DNA from 3 places in the Bradyrhizobium sp. AUGA SZCCT0431 genome. Region 2 is predicted to be linked to each of the others. Evidence: predicted binding sites of a transcription regulator. Region 2 holds the regulator's gene; each other region holds the start of a gene.
What was found. Region 2 encodes LexA, which represses DNA repair genes until DNA is damaged. Its sites were predicted from a motif close to TGTTCNNNNTGTGTTCNG; they were not measured.
Positions count from the first base shown of each region.

Region 1: the regulator LexA is predicted to act here: its motif matches at 1,632-1,649, upstream of recA (recombinase RecA).
Region 3: the regulator LexA is predicted to act here: its motif matches at 4,224-4,241, upstream of JQ567_RS34530 (ImuA family protein).

Region 1 covers NZ_JAFCLR010000047.1:8,580-16,225, forward strand. The annotation lists gene JQ567_RS32150 (hypothetical protein) at 316-489, opposite strand; gene JQ567_RS32155 (DUF3622 domain-containing protein) at 845-1,063, opposite strand; gene recA (recombinase RecA) at 1,749-2,837, shown strand; gene JQ567_RS32165 (hypothetical protein) at 2,951-3,919, shown strand; gene JQ567_RS32170 (hypothetical protein) at 3,995-5,041, shown strand; gene gcvP (aminomethyl-transferring glycine dehydrogenase) at 5,106-7,646, opposite strand, start outside.
Region 2 covers NZ_JAFCLR010000002.1:156,565-164,210, reverse strand. The annotation lists gene JQ567_RS02530 (ComEC/Rec2 family competence protein) at 1-572, shown strand, start outside; gene JQ567_RS02525 (hypothetical protein) at 615-1,031, opposite strand; gene JQ567_RS02520 (hypothetical protein) at 1,171-1,410, opposite strand; gene lexA (transcriptional repressor LexA) at 1,684-2,391, opposite strand; gene glp (gephyrin-like molybdotransferase Glp) at 2,632-3,843, opposite strand; gene JQ567_RS02505 (YadA-like family protein) at 4,139-6,178, shown strand; gene JQ567_RS02500 (hypothetical protein) at 6,222-6,803, shown strand; gene JQ567_RS02495 (hypothetical protein) at 6,833-7,615, shown strand; gene JQ567_RS02490 (HAD-IA family hydrolase) at 7,641-7,646, opposite strand, start outside.
Region 3 covers NZ_JAFCLR010000056.1:6,963-14,608, forward strand. The annotation lists gene JQ567_RS34520 (error-prone DNA polymerase) at 1-1,751, opposite strand, end outside; gene JQ567_RS34525 (Y-family DNA polymerase) at 1,763-3,472, opposite strand; gene JQ567_RS34530 (ImuA family protein) at 3,363-4,157, opposite strand; gene JQ567_RS34535 (putative DNA modification/repair radical SAM protein) at 4,323-5,570, shown strand; gene JQ567_RS34540 (UdgX family uracil-DNA binding protein) at 5,675-7,111, shown strand; gene JQ567_RS34545 (GNAT family N-acetyltransferase) at 7,462-7,646, shown strand, end outside.

The DNA of each region.
Region 1 (7,646 bases), on a different contig from region 2:
TCCGATCCTATAAAATTCCGATCCCGGGCGTCGGTTCCGAAGTGAACAATCCAAAAAGGCCACTGCGCATTTTAACTTAGGCCCGCCAGGGGGCGGAACCGGCCGGTTCTGGCCTACCCATTTAGGGGGATGAACAGAGCGCGGCAACATCGCGGCGCTGGTGAGGGCCAAAAAGGGGCCACCTCAAAATCAAAAGGGATCATTAGCTTAGAGTTGGATGGAAGGGGGCCAGTACCGCTCTCTCGGTACTGGCCGGCGACGAAAGAGGCCGCCAACTGAGGCGGCCTCTCTACGTCTCGCGATCCAGGCCCCCGCCTAGCTGTGAAGTCCGGGTCTCTCAACGGGCAATTGCAACTCCGCCGCCCGCTCTTTCTTTTCCTTCTTGGAAAACTCTCGCTCGCGTTCCTCGAAGGCCGCGAGTTCTTCTCGCGCCGCTTCAAGAAAGCGGTCGCGTGGTGTTACTGCCAATTGAGTGTGCCTTGTCATCATACACGCCACCCATCTCACCCCGCGCCCATCCTATCGAACCGCCGGGAGCCGGGAAAGGTTCGTGACCGTAAAATTACGGGCTGATGAAATTAGGACACTCCCAATGAGGTACCCCAAAAGGGTGCATGAACATACCGAAGTCTTACGGCGTACAGGTCGCCGCAGAAGTGCGACCCCTTTGAGGCGGTTGTTCATATAGATGAACAACCTAGGTTGTTCATCTTCGTTAAATCAAACCAGGCCAATGCGATTTTCAAAACCGGCCACTGAGGCCGGAAACAGGCCAGTATCGCTCTCTCGGTGCTGGCCCCGCGAAGCTGGTGAGCAATGAAAGAGGCCGCCAACTGAGGCGGCCTTACTTCAGCGGCCGTTTGTCTTCCTTTGCGAGATCGGACAGAAAATCCGCCAGCGCCTTCTTCCCTGAAAACTGGGCAGCCGAGTCGGACTGGAAACCATCTACGGTCATTTTAATGCCCAGTGGTTGGCTCTTGCGGTGTATTTCCCACTTCCATCGTTCCGGCTGCTCACCCGTTCGGGAAGTGGTCGCGTAATAGTCGTTGGGGTTGATCGGCATGCCGTCATGCTAGACCCGGCCGCCGCACCGCAGCAGACCGAAGTTTAGGCAAACTAGGGGTGGTTAGTCATACGGGCTTTCCATCTGGACGCTTGACCAGTTCGAATGTGGCAACGTGAGTGTCTTCAGCCCAAGACTCTAATACTGCCCCGCAGACTTCACAGGATACGTGGCCGCTATGCGGCATTAAGGACATTGGTTCGACGCGCTTATATTCAGCGCCGCACCGGCACTGGACAACTGTTGTTTCCATGCCCCAAATATGCGCCCGACGCGGCCCGTTTTCCAGCCCGGAACCCTGCCACAATCAAACGGACCCATCACCAAACTAGGCGACTGCCATTTTCCCGATTGCTGGAACAATGTTCACGGTCGGAGAACTACGTACAGCCAGTCGGCCTATACGGAATTGGGTACTCCAAAGTGCGCATGAACAGACCATACTTTTACGGGGTACAGAGCGCGGCAAGAGCGCGGCGCTGGCGAGGCCAAAAAGGGCCACCCTAAAAATCAAAAGGGACCATTAACTTAGATGGGGATCGAAAGGGGCCAGCACCGCTCTCTCTAAAAGAACATATTGCGAACATAGAACAAAGGTGGTACAAGTTCTCACCGTCAATCGAATCCCCTGAGATCCTCGTCGTCCGTTTGTCCCGCTAGCGAATCCCCGCCATAAGGAGCACCCATGTCCGCCACTGCCCTGCGTATCGTCGAAGGATCCTCCATGGATAAGACCAAGGCCCTGTCCGCCGCGCTCTCCCAGATCGAGCGCCAGTTCGGCAAGGGTTCTGTGATGAAACTGGGCAAGAACGATCGCTCGATGGATATCGAGACGATTTCGTCGGGCTCGCTCGGGCTGGACATCGCGCTTGGCGTCGGCGGCCTGCCGAAAGGCCGCGTGGTCGAAATTTACGGGCCGGAATCATCAGGCAAAACTACGCTGGCGCTGCACACGGTGGCCGAAGCCCAGAAGAAGGGCGGCATCTGCGCCTTCATCGACGCCGAACATGCGCTCGACCCGGTCTATGCCCGCAAGCTCGGCGTCAACATCGACGAGCTCCTGATCTCGCAGCCCGACACCGGCGAGCAGGCGCTGGAAATCTGCGACACGCTGGTGCGCTCGGGCGCGGTCGATGTGCTGGTTGTCGATTCGGTCGCCGCCTTGGTGCCGAAGGCCGAACTCGAAGGCGAGATGGGCGATGCGCTGCCCGGCCTGCAGGCGCGGCTGATGAGCCAGGCGCTGCGCAAGCTCACCGCCTCGATCAACAAATCCAACACCATGGTGATCTTCATCAACCAGATCCGCATGAAGATCGGTGTGATGTACGGCTCGCCGGAAACCACCACCGGCGGCAACGCGCTGAAATTTTACGCCTCCGTCCGCCTCGACATCCGCCGCATCGGCGCGATCAAGGAGCGCGATGAAGTGGTCGGCAACCAGACCCGCGTGAAAGTCGTGAAGAACAAGCTGGCGCCGCCGTTCAAGCAGGTCGAATTCGACATCATGTATGGCGAAGGCGTCTCCAAGATGGGCGAAATCCTCGACCTCGGCGTCAAGGCCGGCATCGTCGAGAAATCCGGCGCCTGGTTCTCCTATGACAGCCAGCGACTGGGGCAGGGGCGTGAGAACTCGAAGGCGTTCCTCAAGGCCAACCCCGACATGACCGCAAAGATCGAGGCCGCGATCCGTCAGAACTCCGGCCTGATCGCCGAACAGATTCTCGCCGGTCCGCCCGAGCGCGACGCCGACGGCGAAGAGCCGGCAGACGAATAGGATTTTCCGAACCTCGGGTCGTCTGACCCGGGTTTCGACATAGCGGGTGCTGAGGACGTTGAGTTGCCGACGTTTTCAGTGCCCGTTTTGTTTTGCGTATACGGGTGACGAAGATGACGCGGTTGGTTTTGACATCGCGCGACTCAGGCGCCGGGTGCCTCCTGCGCGCCGGGGTCGGCGATATCGTAATTCCATTTGGCTTCCGGTTCGTCTGGGGCGAATTGCCATCCGACGCGAAGCTGGAAGCCATGATAGGGCCGGGCTCACTGGACCATTTCCCCCAGCATCGGCTTGGAAAGTTTCATGCAAAAGAGGTGGGGCTGCTCGATCTCTGCGAGCGCTGCGAGGCTGTCGAATTGTGGTTCGATCCGGAGCCGAACGCACAACTCATGCTCGTTCAGATCCTCGATTGCCTGAATTCGCGCAAGAATATCGTCTCGAAGCTGAGCTTGTATCAGGCGGACGTCGACATTGCGCAGCAGCGACCGGAAACGATTTCGGAATGGAAGCCGCCCGGCATTAAAATCCAAATTGAGCATACCGAGGCGGCCAATATGGCTTGGCAGGCTTATCGTCAGCCTACGCCACGGCATTGGGCTGATTTGCTCGATAAGGATCTAAGCGCTTTGCCGCAGCTTCGGCAGACCGTGATGGAATTACTCGAAGAACTACCCATGCCTGCAACCGGCCTGGGCGCGACCGAAATGCGGATGCTGGAACTGGTCGCTGCCGGTGACGCAACTCCGTTCGACGTCTTTCCGGGTCATCAGAAACGCAACACGCGGCGAGTGTTCGGCTATTGGGAGGTCGGCGCGCTGCTGGACGGCTTGGCTCGCGGTCCGGCACCTGCCGTAGCCGGCCTTGAGGAGGGGCCTTTCACGGATGAGATGCACGATGCTGCTGCGCGCCTCGCGCGATACAGGCAGAGCAAACTGTCGCTGACCCCGCTCGGCGAGGCCGTCTCGGCGCAGGCTGAAGATTTCAGCCGGTACAATCCGATCAATCGCTGGTGGGGCGGGACGGAATTGACCAATGACAATCTGTGGCGATGGGATCCGCATCGCGCGTTGATCGCGCCGTGAATTGCCTCGCCGCTGATGAGAAGAGTTCAAATATACTGAGTTGCTTTATTCTGATGCTTAGAATTGGTGAGGTCCATGAAGCCACTAATCCTTGCCGGCGAGCATGGCTGGAATTTCGAACGTTCGGGGCGGACCGAAGCGCCTGCCACATTCTTGTTTCGCCTTGTAGATGGGAAGTTGCCCTCTGCGGACGAACTCGCGGCATATGCTGGGGAACTAACGGAGAAGCACGGTCCGGGAGCCCACTGGTCGGTCTACACGGCCCGCTGGCATCGCCAGCATGACAGTCTCAAGGCCCTCAGTCTGGTCGAGGCCTGCCGGCGGTTCGAGACCGTCGAGTTGTGGTTCGATCCGGCCCCGAACGATCAGTTGCAACTGGTTTGGCTGCTCGACCTTCTAAGTTCGCATTCGGAGGTGGTGGCCAAGTTGAAGGTGCGGCTTGTCGATTTCGATCTGCTCATGGCGAAGCCCGAAGAACTTGCCAGATGGAAGGTCCCTGCTATCGACGTCACCGAGAGTGAGCTTCAGACCGCCAGCATGGCCTGGCAGGCGTATCGCTCCGCGACGCCGGAAGCTTGCTTCGATTTGCTGGCCAGGGATTTGAGCGCGCTGCCCTTGCTGAGACCGGCCATGCTTGACCTGCTCGAAGAACTGCCTTCCCACGCGACAGGACTCGGCGCGACGGAAATGCGATTGCTGGAACTCATTGCGCGAGGCTACACACTCACGAATGCGTTGTTCTATCTCTATTCGGTTCGGCAGCGGCGAGTCTTCAACACCCGGGAAATCGGTTTCCTGCTTGAGGGATTGGCGCACGGCCCGAATCCAGCGATCGCCGGCCTTGACGATGAGTTGCGCACGCTTGACAGGGAGAACGATCGCGACCGCGACGTGGCTTATCGGCGAAGCCTGCTGTCGCTGACCGAACTCGGCTGGGCGATCGTCGCACACAAGGAAGATTTCAGCCGCTACAATCCGATCGATCGCTGGTGGGGCGGGACCAGGCTGACCAATGATTGTCTGTGGCGCTGGAATCCGGCGCTTGTCGCGCCTCAGCCATCCCGGCCTATATCGACTTTTGTGCCCGGGCCCACAACCCACCCGACTCGCGAGCCGCTTTGATCGGTGCGAATGAGTTGGCTTCACCGAAGTTCGGCGAAGCCAATCCCTCCGCAACGCGCAAGCTTCACTCCGCTGCCTGCGCGTAATCCGAAACCGGCGGGCATGAGCACACCAGGTTGCGGTCGCCATAGACGTTGTCGACTCGCCCGACCGGGCACCAGTATTTGTCCGTCCGCGAGGTGCCGGCCGGGAAGCAGCCCTCGGCGCGGCTGTAGGCGCGGGCCCAGGCGTCGTCGGCGATGTCGTGCACGGTGTGCGGGGCGTGGCGCAGCGGCGAGGCCTCGATCTTCCAGCGGCCGCTTTCGACCTCGGCGATCTCGTTGCGGATCGCAATCATGGCGTCGCAGAAGCGATCGAGTTCCGCCTTCGATTCGGATTCGGTCGGCTCGATCATCAGCGTGCCCGGCACCGGAAAGCTCATGGTCGGGGCGTGGAAGCCGTAGTCGATCAGCCTTTTCGCGATGTCGTCGACGGTGACGCCGCTGGTCGCTTTGAGCGGGCGGGGATCGACGATGCATTCATGCGCGACGCGGCCTTTTGCATTTTTGTACAGCACCGGAAAATGCGGATCGAGTTTGCTCGCGATGTAGTTGGCGTTGAGGATCGCGATCTCGGTCGCCCGTGTCAGGCCTTCGCCGCCCATCATCAGGATGTAGATGTAGGAGATCGTGAGGATCGACGCCGAGCCGAACGGCGCGGCCGACACCGGCCCGATCGGGTGCGGGGTAGCGCCATCGGTCGCTGGGTGGCCGGGCAGGAACGGCGTGAGGTGCGCCTTGACCCCGATCGGTCCCATGCCGGGGCCGCCGCCGCCGTGCGGAATGCAGAACGTCTTGTGCAAATTGAGATGGCTGACGTCGGCGCCGTAATCGCCGGGCCGCGACAGGCCGACCTGCGCATTCATGTTGGCGCCGTCGAGATAGACCTGTCCGCCGTGGCCATGCACGATTTCGCAGATGTCGCGGATGTGCTCCTCGAACACCCCATGGGTCGAGGGATAGGTGATCATGATCGCCGCGAGATTCCTCGAATGCTTCTCGGCCTTCGCCCGCAGGTCGTCCACATCGACGTCGCCTCTGATGTCACAGGCGACCACCACGACATCCATGCCGACCATCGCGGCGGAGGCCGGGTTGGTGCCGTGCGCGGAGGAGGGGATCAGGCAGATTTTGCGATGCGGCTCGCCGCGCGCGGCGTGATAGCCGCGGATCGCGAGCAGCCCGGCATACTCGCCCTGCGCGCCGGAATTCGGCTGCAGCGAAATCGCGTCATAGCCGGTGATGTCGCACAGCCATTTCTCCAGCCGTTCAAACAGTGCGTGATAGCCCTTGGCCTGCTCGGCGGGTGCAAACGGATGCAGGCTGCCGAATTCGGCCCAGGTCAGCGGGATCATCTCCGCCGTGGCGTTGAGCTTCATGGTGCAGGAGCCGAGCGGAATCATCGCGCGGTCGAGCGCGAGATCGCGATCACTGAGCTTGCGCATGTAGCGCAGCAGCTCGGTCTCGGAGCGGTGGGCGTGGAACACCGGATGGGTCAGGAACGCGGTGGCGCGTTTCAACTCGGGCGGAAGGTCCTCGCGTACGCCAATCTCGATTTCCGCGTAGGACAATTTGCCGCCGAACGCGCGCCACACCGCCTCGATCACGGCCGGCGTCGTGGTCTCGTCCACGGCAATGCCGAGCGTGCCGTCACTGGTCCGCAGATTGATCTTCTCAGTGCGGGCGCGGGCGACGATCTCGTCCTGCTTCGCGCCTGATGGCACCGTGACGGTGTCGAAGAAATTCTGCGACGCCGGCGCAAAGCCGAGCTTGCTCAATCCCGCCGCCAGCACGGCGGCGCGCCGGTGCACCTGGCGCGCGATCCAGGTCAGTCCTTCGGGGCCGTGATAGACCGCGTACATCGAGGCGATCACCGCCAGCAGCACCTGCGCGGTGCAGATGTTGGAGGTCGCCTTTTCGCGGCGGATATGCTGCTCGCGGGTCTGCAGCGCGAGGCGATAGGCCGGCTCTCCCCGCGAATCCACCGACAGCCCGACGATGCGGCCGGGCAGCGAGCGCTTCAGCGCGTCGCGCACCGCCATATAGGCGGCATGCGGCCCGCCATAACCCATCGGCACGCCAAAGCGCTGCGCCGATCCGATCGCGATATCGGCGCCGAGTTCGCCGGGCGAGGCCAGCAGCGCCAGCGCCAGCAGATCGGCGGCGACGACGGCAAGCGCCCCCTTGGCGCGCAGTGACGCAATCGCGGGGCGCAGATCACGCACTGCGCCGGAACTGCCGGGGTATTGCAGCAGCGCACCCAACACGTCCGCCTTGTCGAGATCGGCGAGGGGATCGCCGACGATCAGTTTCCAGCCGAGCGGCTCGGCGCGGGTGCGCAGCAGCGCCAGCGTCTGGGGATGCACGTCCGCATCGACGAAGAACGATTTGCTCTTCACGCCAGAGAAGCGCTCCGCCAGCGCCATCGCTTCGGCCGCAGCCGTGGCTTCATCGAGCAGCGAGGCGTTGGCGACATCGAGGCCGGTGAGGTCGCAAATCATGGTCTGGAAGTTGAACAGCGCCTCCAGCCGGCCCTGGCTGATCTCGGGCTGGTACGGCGTGTACGC
Region 2 (7,646 bases):
GGGTGCCGCAGCCGGACATCCTGATCTCCGCCGACGGGCGCAATGTCGGTGTCCGCGGCCAGGACGGCAAACTGCATTTGATGCGCGCGGCCAAGGGGACTTCGACGGGGGCTGCGAGGGATGGCTTCCTCGTCAAAGAATGGCTGGCGGCGGATGCCGACGCGCGAAAGCCTGCCGATGCCTCGCTCACCGAGGGCGTCTCATGCGACGAGAGCGGCTGCGTGACGCAAGGCGCCGGTGGCGGGTTCGTGGCATTGGCGCTGCGGCCGGAAGCGCTGGCGGATGATTGTGAGCGCGCGGCGCTGGTGGTGACCGCAAGGCAGGCGCCTGCGGCGTGCGGCGCTTCTGTGATCGATGCGGAGCGTCTGCGGCGGCAGGGCGCCATGGTGCTGCGGCGAAGCGGCAGCGGATTTACCATCGATGCCGTCAAGCCGCGGGGCGTCGATCGCCCATGGTCGCCAGCGACCGCGGGCGAGGGTGACGCGGAGACAACCATCCTCGCGCCACGCCGCAACGCGCCGCGTGCTGTCGATGCGACCCCGTCGGAAGCGGATCTGCAGGCCGAGGAATAAGGATTCACGTTCCCCGGCGGGTCGCGACCGGCGGCGCGGAATTCAACCGGTGGAAAGCGGTGTCGCCGTGTCCGCCTTCGTTGTTGTGCGCTCGGGAATCGGATGCACCACCGGCAATTGCAGCACCGTGACGCGCTGACCCTCGCAAAGCTGCGTCACCAGCACATGGCTCCCATCGGGAAATTCGATCGCGTCGTGGTGACGTTCCCTGATGTGCGGATCAATGGTGTTGAACTTGCCGACGCGGAAACCGATCGTCCGCGTCCAGATCCAGCGATTGTCGTATTTGACGTCTTGCGCGAAGGCCAGTTCGGTCCCGGGCAGCATGCAGACCGCGACTGCGGGGTCGCGTTCGCTGGCAAAGCCGCGGGTCGAGGTGCCGCGGAAGGTGGTCGATATCAGTGTCTCGCCGACCTCAGCGGGACGCGTCGCCATCGCGTGCAAACTATAGTCACACATCGGATCGCTCCCTCGTAAGAGATAGAGACCCGTGCCTCCCTCGAGGCGCTGGCCTCTATCAGAGTGGACTTGAGCAAAGTCTATTCCTGTTCTGGACATTTGTGCGACCGAAAGGCCGGCGTGCCCGATCACAAACGCGCTACGGCGGCTGCGGATCTTCGGGCATCGGCGGCAGCGGCAGTTCGAAGGCGCCGAGATGGAATTGCTCCCTTCCGTCGTCGGCAATCCCGGGCAGCGCGACCAGCGTGAACGCAGCTTCCGGATATTGCTGCCAGATCGCAAGATCTTCCGCCGTCACCGTCAGCCAGCCGAACCGGAGCATGTAGCGGCCCGGCTCGGTCACGAGTCCCGCCCTCTGCCAGGTGATCTTGGTGATCATATTGCTGACCACGTCTCGCCCCCCGGTTTTTGCGTCTTCGAGTCGAAGAAAACGCGTCAAACCACCATCCTCGCACGCACAGTTTTTGCCGCATTCTGGGCAATTGTGGGACGCGTGGCCCCATCGTTCTCCGTCAGGGCCGGGTACAGCCGTCCGAGGGACGGCGTCGCTTCCGCTCGCCTATGCCCGGCCATCCACGCGAAGGCGGCATGGCCGGCATGACGACTTCGGATAAGGAGTGACGCCACTGACGCCCGCGGAAGCGGGCCGCCCTCAGTACTTCCGGTACAGCCCGATCAGCTTGCCCTGAATCCGGACCCGGTTCGGCGGCAGGATGCGGACTTCATAGGAAGTGTTGGCGGGCTCCAGCGCGATCGAAGCGCCGCGGCGGCGGAAGCGTTTCAGGGTGGCTTCCTCCTCGTCGATCAGCGCCACGACGATATCGCCGGTGTCGGCGGTCTCGTTGCGCTGGATCAGCGCCATGTCGCCGTCGAGAATGCCGGCGTCCACCATGGAATCGCCGCGTACTTCGAGCGCGTAATGTTCGCCGGAGCCGAGCATGTCAGGCGGTACGCTGATGGTGTGGCTGCGGGTCTGCAGCGCCTCGATCGGCGTACCGGCGGCGATCCGGCCCATCACGGGAACGGCGACCGGACGGTTGCCGTCGTCCTCGGCGGGCGCGCTGGCGGCGCGGACCTTGCCGAGCGTGCCTTCGATGACGCTGGGGGTGAAGCCGCGGCGGCCGTTGCCGTTACCGGCTCCCGCAAGTTCGGGCAGCTTGATGACTTCGATGGCGCGGGCGCGGTTGGGCAGGCGGCGGATGAACCCGCGCTCTTCCAGGGCGGTGATGAGGCGGTGGATGCCGGACTTGGAGCGGAGGTCGAGCGCATCCTTCATTTCGTCGAAGGAGGGCGGCACGCCGGCTTCCTTGAGCCGTTCGTTGATGAAACGCAGAAGTTCATACTGTTTGCGCGTAAGCATCTCGAGCAATCCCCCGGTTGGCGCGTCGTAATTCGTGGTCGTTCAGTTTCGCGGTTCTTCAGTTTCGCGGTTCTCAGTTGCGAGTGCGGTCTCAAATTCGGAAGTCCAAAACTCCCGTTTGTAGACACCAGATCTCGAAACAAATCATGAACGGACACTATATGTTCGATACATGTTCCGCAACCACTTAATTTCAGGTGAACGCGCGCCGACTTCGCCCGAACAGGCCGTCGCCATGCGTCATTCCGGCAGGCGCAGGAACTCGCATGGCGCGCCTTTCGGCAGCGCCGGCGCAAACGGCGGACGTATCAAAAGCGCCCGTGCCGCAGCGAGATTTCCAAGCAGCGACGAATCCTGGTGGCTCACCGGCACCGCGATCAACGCACCGTCTTCGCGCGGCTCGAGCCGTGCGCGCAAATAGTCTTCGCGCTGGTCGTTGGCGGGAAGATCGCGGCCGAGCAGGGCGGTCTCACGCACGTGATGGATGGTTTTTCGGCCCGACAGCGCGCGAATCAGCGGCACCAGAAACAGGAAGCCGCAGACATAGGACGAGACCGGATTGCCGGGCAGGCCGATCACCCGCATCGCCCCGAGGCGCCCGTGCATCATCGGCTTGCCCGGCCGCATCGCGATGCGCCAGAACGCCATGGCGACGCCCTCGGCCTCCAGCGAGCGCTTGACGAGGTCGTGGTCGCCGACCGAGGCTCCGCCCATCGTAATCAGGATGTCGGCGCCCGATGCGCGGGCGCAGCGGATGCCCTCCGTGGTCGCCTCGACCGTGTCGGCGGCGATGCCGAAATCGACGGTCTCGGCGCCCTCGGCCCGCGCCAGCGCGCGCAGCGCGTAGCCGTTGGAGTAGACGATCTGACCGGGGCCCGGGATCGAGCCCGGCATCACGAGCTCGTCGCCGGTGGCGAGCACCGCCACTTTGGGGCGGCGATGCACGGCGAGTTCCGGATAGTTCATGCCGGCGGCGAGCGACAGATCGCGTTCGGTGAGGCGGCTTCCCCTGGTGAGCAGCACATCGCCCTCGCGGAAATCGGCGCCGGCGGCGCGGATATGCCGTCCCGGTTTGGCGGTTTCCGTGATCGTGATGTAGTCGCCGCTGGCGGCCGTGTCTTCCTGGATGATGACGGCGTCGGCGCCATCAGGGATCACCCCGCCGGTGAAAATCCTGACCGCTTCGCCCGGGGCCACCTTGCGTTCGAACGGGCGGCCCGCCGCGACCTCGCCGATCACCTTCAGCCGCGCGGAGAGATCGGCGGCGTCTGCCGATCGCACCGCATAGCCGTCCATCGCCGACATTGCCTGCGGCGGTTGCGTGCGGAGTGCGGCAAGGTCGCGCGCGAGCACGCGATGCCAGGCGGTGTCGAGTGCGACCATTTCCTCGGGCAAGGGATCGGCGCCCGCAAGGATCGCGGCCAGCGCATCAACAACCGGCATCAGGGCCACGGCAGTTTCTCCTCGATCGCGATCCAATCTGGATTCGGCCTGGGGAGCGATCGTGGGCGCTTTCATAACGGAGAGCGGTGGCGGAGGCAAAAGCGCGCCATCTTGTTGCTGAACGGCAACATCGTTCCGCAATCGCTCATGACATCAGGCGGATACCGCCGTGGACCGCGCCAGCGATTTGTTCACGTCTGCGATTCGGTTAGGGTTCCCTCGGATTGGGGTGTGGGCAGGCAAAGTTTTGGTCAGCCACGGGCTGGCTTGCACGAGCCGGTTTCGCGCGAATGCGGAGCGGACGATGACGGCGGCGATAGCGACGGCAACGGTTTCGGTATCCCCGCGCGGTGTGTTTTTTCCATCCGACCGCCGGGCGAGCCTGCTGGCGAGCAGCATGCTCTGCGGCGGGACCATGCGCAGCCTCGCGGCGGCAGCCGGGATGATGACTGTGCTCGGCGTCTCCCCGGCGTTCGCGCAATGCTACTCCACCGCGACAGGGCTGGCGGGAGACTGCACGGCCGCCGTTCCGACCGGCGCCGCCGCCACGGCCATCGGCTTCGGTGCCAACGCGAACGGAATCTTCGCGACCGCGTACGGGAACGGCGCGACCGCGAACGGCATCGCTGCGACCGCGACGGGTTCGAACAGCAACGCCACCGGCGATCACGCGACGGCGACCGGGCAGGACAGCGTCGCGAACGGCGGCGGGGCTACCGTAACCGGTCAGAACGCCAATGCCACCGGCAACTTTGCAACTGCAACCGGTCAGAACAGCCGTGCGATTGGCAATTTGGCAACGGCCACCGGTAACGGCGGATTCGCGAACGGCGATTTCGCTGCCGCCACAGGTGCGTTCAGCGCTGCGAATGGCACCAACGCGACCGCAACGGGCACGCAAAGCAGCGCCAGTGGGGACTTCGCGACGGCGACCGGCAGCAACGCCATCGCGAACGGCGCGCAGTCGACGGCGACCGGGTACAACAGCCAGGCGAACGGCGGTCAAGCCACGGCAACGGGCATGGCCAGTCAGGCCAATGGCGGTCAAGCCACTGCGACCGGCACCGGCAGTGTTGCGAACGGCGCTGCCGCGACCGCGACCGGCATGGGCAGCTTTGCCAACGGCGATCAGGCCTCCGCGACGGGCGTAAGCAGCCATGCCAACGGCCTGCAAACGACCGCGACCGGCTACGCCAGCACCGCGAACGGCGCCCAGGCAACCGCGACCGGGGTGTTCAGCGCCGCCAACGGTAACTTCGCGACGGCAACGGGCACCGGCGCCACCGCCACCGGCGACTTCGCCACCGCGACCGGCGGCTCCAGCACCGCGACCGGGGCCTTTGCCACCACCGCCGGGGCCTTTAGTTCGGCAATTGGCGCGGGCGCGACCGCGACCGGCACGAGCGCTTTCGCCAACGGCACCAACGCGACCGCGACCGGTCAAAGCAGCCGGGCAAACGGCGTCAGCGCGACCGCAACCGGGCAGGGCAGCATTGCCAACGGCGCCACCGCGAGCGCCTTCGGTCAAGGCAGCAACGCCACCGGTGCTTCGACCACCGCGATCGGCCAGGCCAGCCTCGCCAGCGCAACCGGAGCTACCGCGGTGGGCGCCAGTGCGCGCGCAACCGCGACCGGCGCGGTCGCCGTCGGCAACAATGCCGCCGCTACCGGCACCAACGCCATCGCGATCGGCAATGGCGCGGTTGCGACCGGTTCGGTCGCGGTCGGTGCGTTGGCCTCCGCCGCCAACGGCGGCGCGGCGTTCGGTGACGGCGCGGTCGCAACGGGAACGAATTCGACCGCGCTCGGCCCGAACAGCCAGGCGCTCGCGGCCAACTCGGTTGCGATCGGCAACGGCGCATCCACCAGCGTCGCCAACCAGGTCTCGATCGGCACCACCTCGAACACCTACCGGATGTCCGGCATCACGTCGGCGGCCAGCCTTGCGGCGCAAACCGGCCCGATCTCGTACGTGACGACGGACGCCGCCGGCCATCTGGCCGTGTCGAGCTTCAACGCACCGGATATTTCCGGTCTGCAGAACAATGTTGCAGCACTGCAGGGCAACGTCGCGGTCCTGCAGGGCGACGTCGCGACCCTGCAGACGCAGATGAGGCAGGCGTTCGAGGGCACCGCGGTCGCGATCGCGATGGGAGGCTCTGCGCTGCCGTCGGACAAGAAATTCGCGATTTCAACCAACTGGGGCACGTTCCGCGGGCAGAATGCCATGAGTCTGGGAGCTCAAATGCGGCTGAGCGACTATGTGGTCCTCAATGGCGGCGTTGCCGCCGGCTTTGCGCAAGGCGGCGTTGGCGGTCGCGCCGGACTGACGGTCGCGTGGTGACAACAAGGTGGTGACCGCAAAACATCATCGCTGGCGGGGTCTGATGATTGCGACCGTCATGGCGGCAAGCGTCTCCGCCGGTCATGCGCAAGCACCCGCGCAAGCGCCGAAACCGGCGCAGATCGACCGCAATGGCGTGCTGATGCTGGTCCGCTCGACGCTGCTGGCGCTCGACCAGGCCAACAAGACCGGCAATTACACCGTGCTGCGCGACATCGGCGCGCCCGGCTTTCAATCCAACTCGGCAGCGCGGCTCGGCGAGATCTTCGCCAAGCTGCGCAACGACAATCTCGATCTCTCCGGCGTCGCCGTGATCGATCCGCAGCTCAATCTGCTGCCGCAGATCGAGGCCAACGGGCTGCTGCATATGGCGGGCTTCTTTCCCTCGGTGCCGAGCCAGGTCAATTTCGATCTGTCATTCGCGCCGGTGAACGGGCAGTGGCGGCTGTTCGGCATATCGGTGTCGATCGGGCAGAGCGGGCCCGTCGCGCCGATGCCCGAACCGCCCGTTGCGCAAAAGCAGCCCGCTGCAAATGCCGCGAAACAGCCTGCGCCGGCAAAGTCCGCGCCCGCGATCAAGCTCGCGCCGGCGGACAACAAGCCGGCTGACCAGCAGCCCAGATAGCCCGGCCCGAATCCAGCGAGCGACGTAAAATGCTACCCGACGAGGCCTTGAGATCGATGAAGGTGATGTTCGCGACCCCGTGCTACATCTCGGCGGTCAGCATGCACTACGTCACCAGCATCTTTGAGCTCACCCATCACTGCAACCGGTTCGGATTGCAGTGCATCCTGCACATGCATTCGGAAAGCCTGATCACCCGCGCGCGCAACAACATGGTGCGCAAGTTCCTGTCCGACGAGACGCTGACCCATCTGTTCTGGATCGACTCCGACATCACCTTTACGCCGCAATCGGTCTGTCGCCTGCTGCTGATCGACCGCGATGTCACCGCCGGCGTCTATCCGATGAAGAATTTTAATTGGCCCGCCGCCGGCCTGCCGGCAGGCACGACGCGGGCACAATTCGAAGACCGCCATACCGAATATCCATTCAATCCGATCGGCCATGGCGCCGAGCGGGTCAGCTCCTATGCCGACGCCGACGGTTTCGTCGAGGTCGCGGAAGCGCCGACCGGCTTCATGTGCATCAAGCGCGATGTCTTCACGCGGATGATGGAGAAGTACCCAGAGCTGAAATACACGCCGGACGGGCCGCCGGGCCACCCCGAGGCACATCTGCACTGGCTGTTCTTCGACTGCATGGTCGATCCCGATTCCGGCCGCTACCTGTCGGAGGATTACGCGTTCTGCCGGCGCTGGATCGACATCGGCGGCAAGGTCTGGGTCGACCTGCAGTGCAAGCTGATGCATCTGGGGCAGCACAATTTCCGCGGCGACCTCGCCGAGAGCCTGCGTCTCCAGGGCCGGTGGTGATTTGCCGCGAGGGCAGACGTCGTTGCTAGAT
Region 3 (7,646 bases), on a different contig from region 2:
TCACCCCTCTGCAGCATTTGATAAACTTCGTCGTCGTCCTCAGACTTGATATCGGCCAGCTCGTATCGCTCACCCTTGTGATCGGCGATGAGATCAAAGCATTTGCGGATGCAGGTCAGCATGCCCAGCGCCAGCACGTCGACCTTCATCATGTGCAAGGCGTCGACGTCGTCCTTGTCCCATTCGATGAAGGTGCGGTCGTCCATCGCGGCGTTGCCGATCGGCACGTAAGTATCGAGCCGATCCTGCGTCAGCACATAGCCGCCGACATGCTGCGACAAATGCCGGGGGAATTCGATCAGTTCGGTCGCAAGCGCCACCGCAAGCTCGATCATCGTATTCGCAGGGTCGAGCCCGGCCTGCCGGACCTGCATCTCGTTGAGGCCCTTGCCCCAGCTGCCCCACACCGTATCGGCCAGCGCCGCGGTGACGTCCTCCGTCAGCCCCAGCGCCTTGCCGACGTCGCGGATCGCGCTGCGCGGCCGGTAATGGATGACGGTGGCAATGATCGCGGCGCGGTGGCGGCCGTAGCGCCGGTAGACATATTGCATCACCTCTTCGCGCCGCGAGTGCTCGAAGTCGACGTCGATGTCGGGCGGCTCCAGCCGTTCCTTGGAAATGAACCGCTCGAACAACAGATCGACCTTGGTCGGATCGACCGAGGTGATGCCGAGCACATAGCAGACCGCCGAATTCGCCGCCGATCCCCTGCCCTGGCAAAGGATGTTCTGGCTGCGCGCATAATGGACGATATCGTGCACGGTGAGAAAATAATGCGCGTAGTTGAGCTCGGCGATCAGCGCCAGTTCCTTGCGCAAGGTAGCGCGGAGCGTGTCATCGATCTCTCCACCGAAATAGCTGATAACGCCCTGCCATGTCAGATCTTCCAGATGCTGCTGCGCGGTCTTGCCCGGCGGTACCGGTTCGTCCGGATATTGATATTTGAGCTGGTCGAGCGAGAAGGTGATACGGCCGGCAAAGCGCATGGTCTCGGCGATCGCGTCCGGCAGATCGCGAAACAACCGCACCATTTCGTGCGGCGGCTTGAGATAGCGTTCCGCATTGGCCTCGAGCCGCTTGCCGACGGCCTCGATCGTCGTCTTTTCGCGGATGCAAGTCAGTACGTCCTGCAGCGGGCGGCGGGCGGCATCGTGGTACAGCACCTCGTTGGTCGCCAGCAGCGGCACCTTGGCCGTCAGCGATATCAGATGCAGCCGCGCCAGCCGGCGGCGGTCGTCGCCACGGTATAGGAGGCTCGCGGCCAGCCACACGCCATCGGCGCGGCTCGCCTTCAGGCGGTCCAGGATTTTCAAGGCGCCGGCCGAGTCGAAACGATGCGACAGCGTCAGCACCAAGAGCTGGCCTTCGGAAAATTCCAGGAGGTCATCCAGTTTCAGATGACACTCGCCCTTGGCGATCCGCTCAGTATCGCCGCCACGTTTGCCGCGGGTAAGCAACTGGCACAGCCGGCCATAGGCGGCACGGTCGCGCGGATAAACAAAAATATCCGGCGTGCCGTCCATGAAGACGAGGCGCGAACCGATCAGGAGCTTTGGCTTGCGCAGAAGTTCCGGATTTTCGAGCTCCTTGTAAGCGCGCACCACGCCGGCCAGCGTGTTGTGATCGGCGATCCCGATCACGGGAATACCAAGCCGGCTCGCCTCCTGCACATAGGCGCGCGGATCAGAGCCGCCGCGCAGGAAGGAGAAGTTCGTGGTGATGCCGATTTCGGCATAGGCAGGCGCTGGCACACCGGGGCTGTTCATGCGAACAGCCCGTGCACGAACCATTTGGGCAGAACGGGTTCGCCCTCCTCGTCGCTTCTGAGTTCGCCCTCATAAAGCCCGTCGCGGTAGATCCAGAAGCGCAATCCCTCCGCGTCCTCGATCCGGAAATAATCCCGCGTCAGCGCCTCGCCATTCTGCTTCCACCATTCCATCGCGATACGTTCGGGACCTTCCACCCGTACCACCGCATGGGTGACGCGCCGCCAGGTGAATTGATGCGGCGGCCCGTCGGGAACGGATGCAAACGGCACGTTGATGGGCTCAGGTCTTTCGAACAGCCGCAGCGGCCGCAGCGGCGGCTCGCTCTCGATTCGATCAGGCCAGGCGGCTTGCGTCGCGGCCGCCAGATGATGCTGCGCGGATACCGCCAGCACCGCGCGTTCCGGGATATGGGTGTCCTGCGGCAGATGCACGACGACGCGCTTTCCCCCGATCCGCGCCGCGATGCGATCGATCAGGGCGGCCAGTTCGTCATTGTCATGGACATTGGCGTCGAGGTCGCGCTGCTGCTGCACCACGATTTCGGTGCGGCTGGCGGACAGACGGATCAGGTCAAAGCCGAAGCCGGGATCGAGCGGATCGTTCAAGGCATCGAGCCGCTCGCGAAACAGCCGGTCGATCACCTCAGGCCTGGTCACGGGACGGCCGGTATCGACCGTGATCGTGCGCACTGCGCCATCGGTGCGGAAGAAACTCGCCTCCAGCCGCCGCGCGCCCTTGCCTTGCTTGTCCATCGCGGTGACCAGCATGCCTGCGAGCGCCGACAGATTAATCGCGATCACAGTGTCTGTCGCGACAGGTTCGGGAAAGCGTTTTTCGACGATGTAATCCGGCAGCGGTTTTCGTGGGCTGATCGGCGCATCGCCCTGCCCCAGCGCGTGTTCGAGCAAAGTCGTGAAGCCGGCGCCAAATCGCGCCGCGATCTCGTGGCGCCCGCGCGCGGCGACATCGCCAATGGTTTTTAGGCCGGCGCGGCGAAGACCGCTGGTGATCGCACTATCGGCGCCGAGCGCCGAGACCGGCAGCGGGCCGACGGCGTCAGCCTCCTCGCCATCGGCAATGATTTTCCCTGACGCATGGCGCGTCATCGTACGTGCGCAGATCGAGGTGCCGGCGATATCAGCGCTGACGACAAAGCCTCTGCGGGTCAGCGCGCCGCACAGGGTCTGCAGCAGCGCGCGTTCGCCGCCGAACAGATGGGCGCAGCCGGTGATGTCGAGATACAGCCCGTGCGGGGGATCGAGCGCCACCAGCGGCGTGAAGCGATCGCACCAGTCGGCGATATCGCCAAGCGTCTTGGCGTCCGCGACCGGATCGGCATCGAACACCGTCAATTCCGGACAGATCGCGCGGGCATTGGCGAGCGGCAGGCCGATCTCGAGGCCGGAGCGCGCCGCGAGATCATCGAGCGCATAGATCTGCAGCGCGTTGTTTTGCTTGGCGACGACGACGGTGGGGGTTGCCTCTCCCGCTCGCGGGGACACACGAACAGTGTGACTCGCGGAGACACCCCCACCCCGACCCTCCCCCGCAAGCGGGAGAGGGGGCGCAGCATCCGCGTGGTGAAAATTATTTTCAACTCGCGCGACGCTGCCCTGCGTAAGCTGCCGCTTGATGCGGTCGATGGGCAGGCGTGGCAGCCACAGGCTGAGGATTCGCCGCCGGTTCGCTGAAAAGGCACTCATCACATTTCCATTCCATGATCCACCGCCCAACCGGGCCATGACGGTTACGAACGAGCTCGGCGTCGAACACCGGCGCGCCCCACGCATGCCAGGGAGCTGAGGGCGGCGAATGCGCCGCGCGCACGATCCACCTTGTCTCCGCGGTCGAGGGCTGCGGCGTCGCCGCGAGCCGCAACAGCAATGCGGTGACGCCGGAAGCCTGCGCTGCCAAAGTCAGTTTGCGGCTGGCGACGAGATCGAGCTGGCGCGGCTCGCCCCAGACTTCCAGCACCACGGCGCCCAGCGCATCGCAGGCCAGCGCGTCGGCGGCGGTCCGCAACGCGGCGTCGGCATCGGCGGCGCGCACGGTTACCAGCAGCCGCGGATCAAGACCGAGTTCGGCGAGCCCGCTCATCGACAGCGCGCCGGATTCGATTTCCGAAAAATCCTGCCGCACCCAGACCAGCGGCCGGCGCGATGTCACCCGTCCCGCAAGGCCCGCGATGAATCCCGTCGCCGCCGCACCCTGATGTCCTTCGGCAAAGACTTCATGCACCGCGGCGCGGGCAAGGCCGCCGCACAGCGTCGCATCGGCCTCGGCATGGCCGAGCGCCACTTTGTGAAGCGCGTGCGTATCCGCGCCCGCCTCGATGCGCTCGATGCGGCCGCGCAAACTTGCAAGCGTGTTTAGGCGTGCGCCGGTCATTGCGCCGCTCCCTCAAAGAAATCGTGGCCATCGCTGGTTTTGAAATGAACCCGCTGCTGGCTCATTTGTTCATGATATGTTCTAATATAAAGCTAACAGGCCCGGCAGAGTCAATCGGGATTACTACTCAGACGATTCATGAGCAGAATCAAAGGGATTCAAGTGATGGACGTGCAACGCAAGCTGGAAATCCTGGCCGATGCCGCCAAATACGACGCCTCCTGCGCCTCCAGCGGCACCGAGAAGCGGGATTCCAGCGACGGCAAGGGCCTCGGCTCGACCGTATCAGGCATGGGCATCTGCCATTCCTACGCGCCGGACGGCCGCTGCATCTCGCTGCTCAAAGTCCTGCTCACCAATGCCTGCAATTATGATTGCCTTTATTGCGTCAACCGCACCTCCAGCAATGTGCCGCGGGCGCGCTTCACCGTCGACGAGGTGGTGAAGCTGACGATCGACTTCTATCGCCGCAATTACATCGAAGGCCTGTTTCTCTCCTCCGGCATCATTCGCAGCGCCGACTACACCATGGAGCAAGTGGTGTCGGTCGCGCGAAAACTGCGCGAGGAGCATCACTTCCGCGGCTACATCCATCTGAAAACCATTCCGGAAGCCGATGATGCGCTGATCACCGAGGCCGGCAGATATGCCGACCGGCTCAGCATCAACATCGAGGTGCCCGAGGAAGCCAGCCTTGCCAAACTCGCGCCGGAAAAAGACGTGCGCGCGATCCGCCGCACCATGGGCCGGTTGCGGCTCAAGCTCGATGACGCGCAAGACAACAATAATAACAACAACAAGACCGTAACAAAGGCAAAGCCGCCGCGCTTCGCACCGGCGGGCCAGAGCACGCAGATGATCATCGGCGCGGATGCGGCCGACGACAAAACCATTCTCCATACCAGCGCCAATCTCTATGGCTCCTACAAACTCAAACGCGTCTATTATTCCGCCTTCAGCCCGATCCCGGATGCCAGCCGCGCGTTGCCGCTGTCGGCTCCTCCGCTGGTCCGCGAGCACCGGCTCTATCAGGCCGACTGGCTGATGCGGTTTTATGGCTTCGACGTCGGCGAGATCGTCGATGAAAGCGCCGGCATGCTGTCGCTCGATATTGATCCCAAACTCGCCTGGGCATTGCGGCACCGCGACCGCTTTCCGCTCGATGTGAACCGGGCCAGCCGCGAGGACCTGCGCGTGCCCGGCTTCGGCCGCAAGGCCGTCGATCGCATCATCGCCACGCGCCGCGTGACATCGATCCGTGCGGCCGACCTCGCCCGGCTGCACATCCCGAGGAACAAGGCGCTGCCGTTCATCGTTCTCAGCGATCACCGCCCCTCCCCGCATCTGCTCGACGGAGCGCGTTTGGCGGAACGATTCAGGCCGAAGGCGACGCAATTGGGGTTTGGGTTTTGAGTAACGGCGTCATTGCGAGCGAAGCGAAGCAATCCATTTCTCCACTTGTTGAGACATGGATTGCTTCGTCGCTTTGCTCCTCGCAATGACGAAAGGAGCGTTCAATGCACCACATCACCCTCGACAGCGAAACCGATTTTGACGGCTGGCGCAAAGCGGCACGGACGCTGGTGCTGAATGATGTAAGCCCGGCCGACGTGACATGGCGTGTGCAAGGCGACGCGCCTGAATTGTTTGAATCGACCACCCCACTGCCCGACCCGCCAAATGCGACTTTCAACGTCCCGGCCAAATTCGTCGAGCTGGCGAAGGCCGCGATCCTGCATCGCAATAGCGAACGCTTTGCCATCCTCTATCGCCTGCTGTGGCGGTTGCGCGGCAACCACGACCTGCTTGTCGTCGCGACTGATCCGGATGTGGCACGCGTTAGCACGATGGCGAAGGCCGTGCACCGCGACGAGCACAAGATGCACGCCTTTGTGCGCTTCCGCGAAATCGGCCGCGAGCAGAAATCGCATTTCGTCGCCTGGTTCGAGCCGGAGCACCATATCGTCGAACTATCAGCGCCGTTCTTCGCCCGGCGCTTTGCCGACATGCCCTGGTCGATCCTGACGCCTGACGTCTGCGCGCATTGGGACGGCCATGCCGTCTCGATCACGCCGGGGGTAGCTAAGGCCGAGGCGCCGACCGAAGATCGGCTGGAGGAAACCTGGCGGCGTTACTACGCCAGCATTTTCAATCCCGCCCGGCTGAAGGTGAAGGCCATGCAAACCGAAATGCCGAAGCGATATTGGCGGAACCTGCCGGAGGCCTCGTTGATTAGGCCTCTGATTGAAAGCGCCGAACGCACCGCCAGCGCGATGATCGCAGGCGCTGCGAGCGAACCGCATAAATCGCAGAAGCGGCAGGAACCGCCGATGAAACGCACACAGGCTGCCGACGACATCGAAACGCTGCGGGAAGACGCCGCCGATTGTCGCGCCTGCCCGCTCTGGAAGGACGCCACCCAGACCGTGTTCGGCGAAGGCCCACAGAATGCCCAGGTCATGCTGGTCGGCGAACAGCCCGGCGACAAGGAAGATCTCGCGGGCAAGCCGTTCGTCGGCCCGGCCGGTCAGATGCTGGATCGGGCGCTGGATGAGGCCGGCATCGACCGCTCAAAGGTCTACGTCACCAATGCCGTGAAGCATTTCAAGTTTGTGCCGCGCGGAAAAATCCGCCTGCACCAGAAGCCGAACACAGCTGAGATCAAGGCTTGCCGGCAATGGTACGAACGCGAACGCGCCGCCATCAAGCCTGCCTTGGTGGTGGCGATGGGTGCTACGGCAGCGCAGAGCGTGTTCGGCAAAATCACGCCGATCAACAAGAGCCGCGGACGCCTGATTGATCTCGAGGACGGCACGACGGCGCTTGTCACCGTGCACCCGTCGTATTTGCTGCGGCTGCCGGACGCCGACGCCAAGGCGCGGGAGTATCAGCGCTTCGTGGCCGATCTTAAAATCGCGGCAGCCTTGCTGCGAAAATCGGCGCACGCTGCCTGAAGTTCCCGCATCCCAAAGCGTTTTCCAGCGAAGTGGATACCGGTTCGCGTCAAGAAAACGCGTCAAACCAAAAGTCTATAGCCAGTTCCGATTTAATCGGAACTGGCTATAGGGGAACCGCAAATTCCCGTTACCGCCCCCTCGAAAACTGACAAATAGATGTACAACCTTCAATTGATCGATGATACTATCTCATTCTCTTGGGGAGGGGTTGGGGCGTCCTGTTCACGCCATGACGTTCCCATGGGGTCGGCGCGCTGTGCGGTTTCCTCTAGCCCCGGTGCCGTGCAGCGCGCGACCTGTCTTTGCCATCATCTTGGCCATCATCCCTTACGGCGATCGACCCTTGCTTGCAGCTTGTCGCTTTGAGCATTGCCCGGCAGGCGCGGCAACGCCAAACTGCCGCCATGCAGATTCAAACCGCGCGTAAATCCGACATACCCGCCATCATGCGCATCGAACGCGTGGATGGCTATGTGCGTCTGGTCGGCCGATGGGACGCCGAACAGCACGCCGCTGAAATCGAAAACCCGTC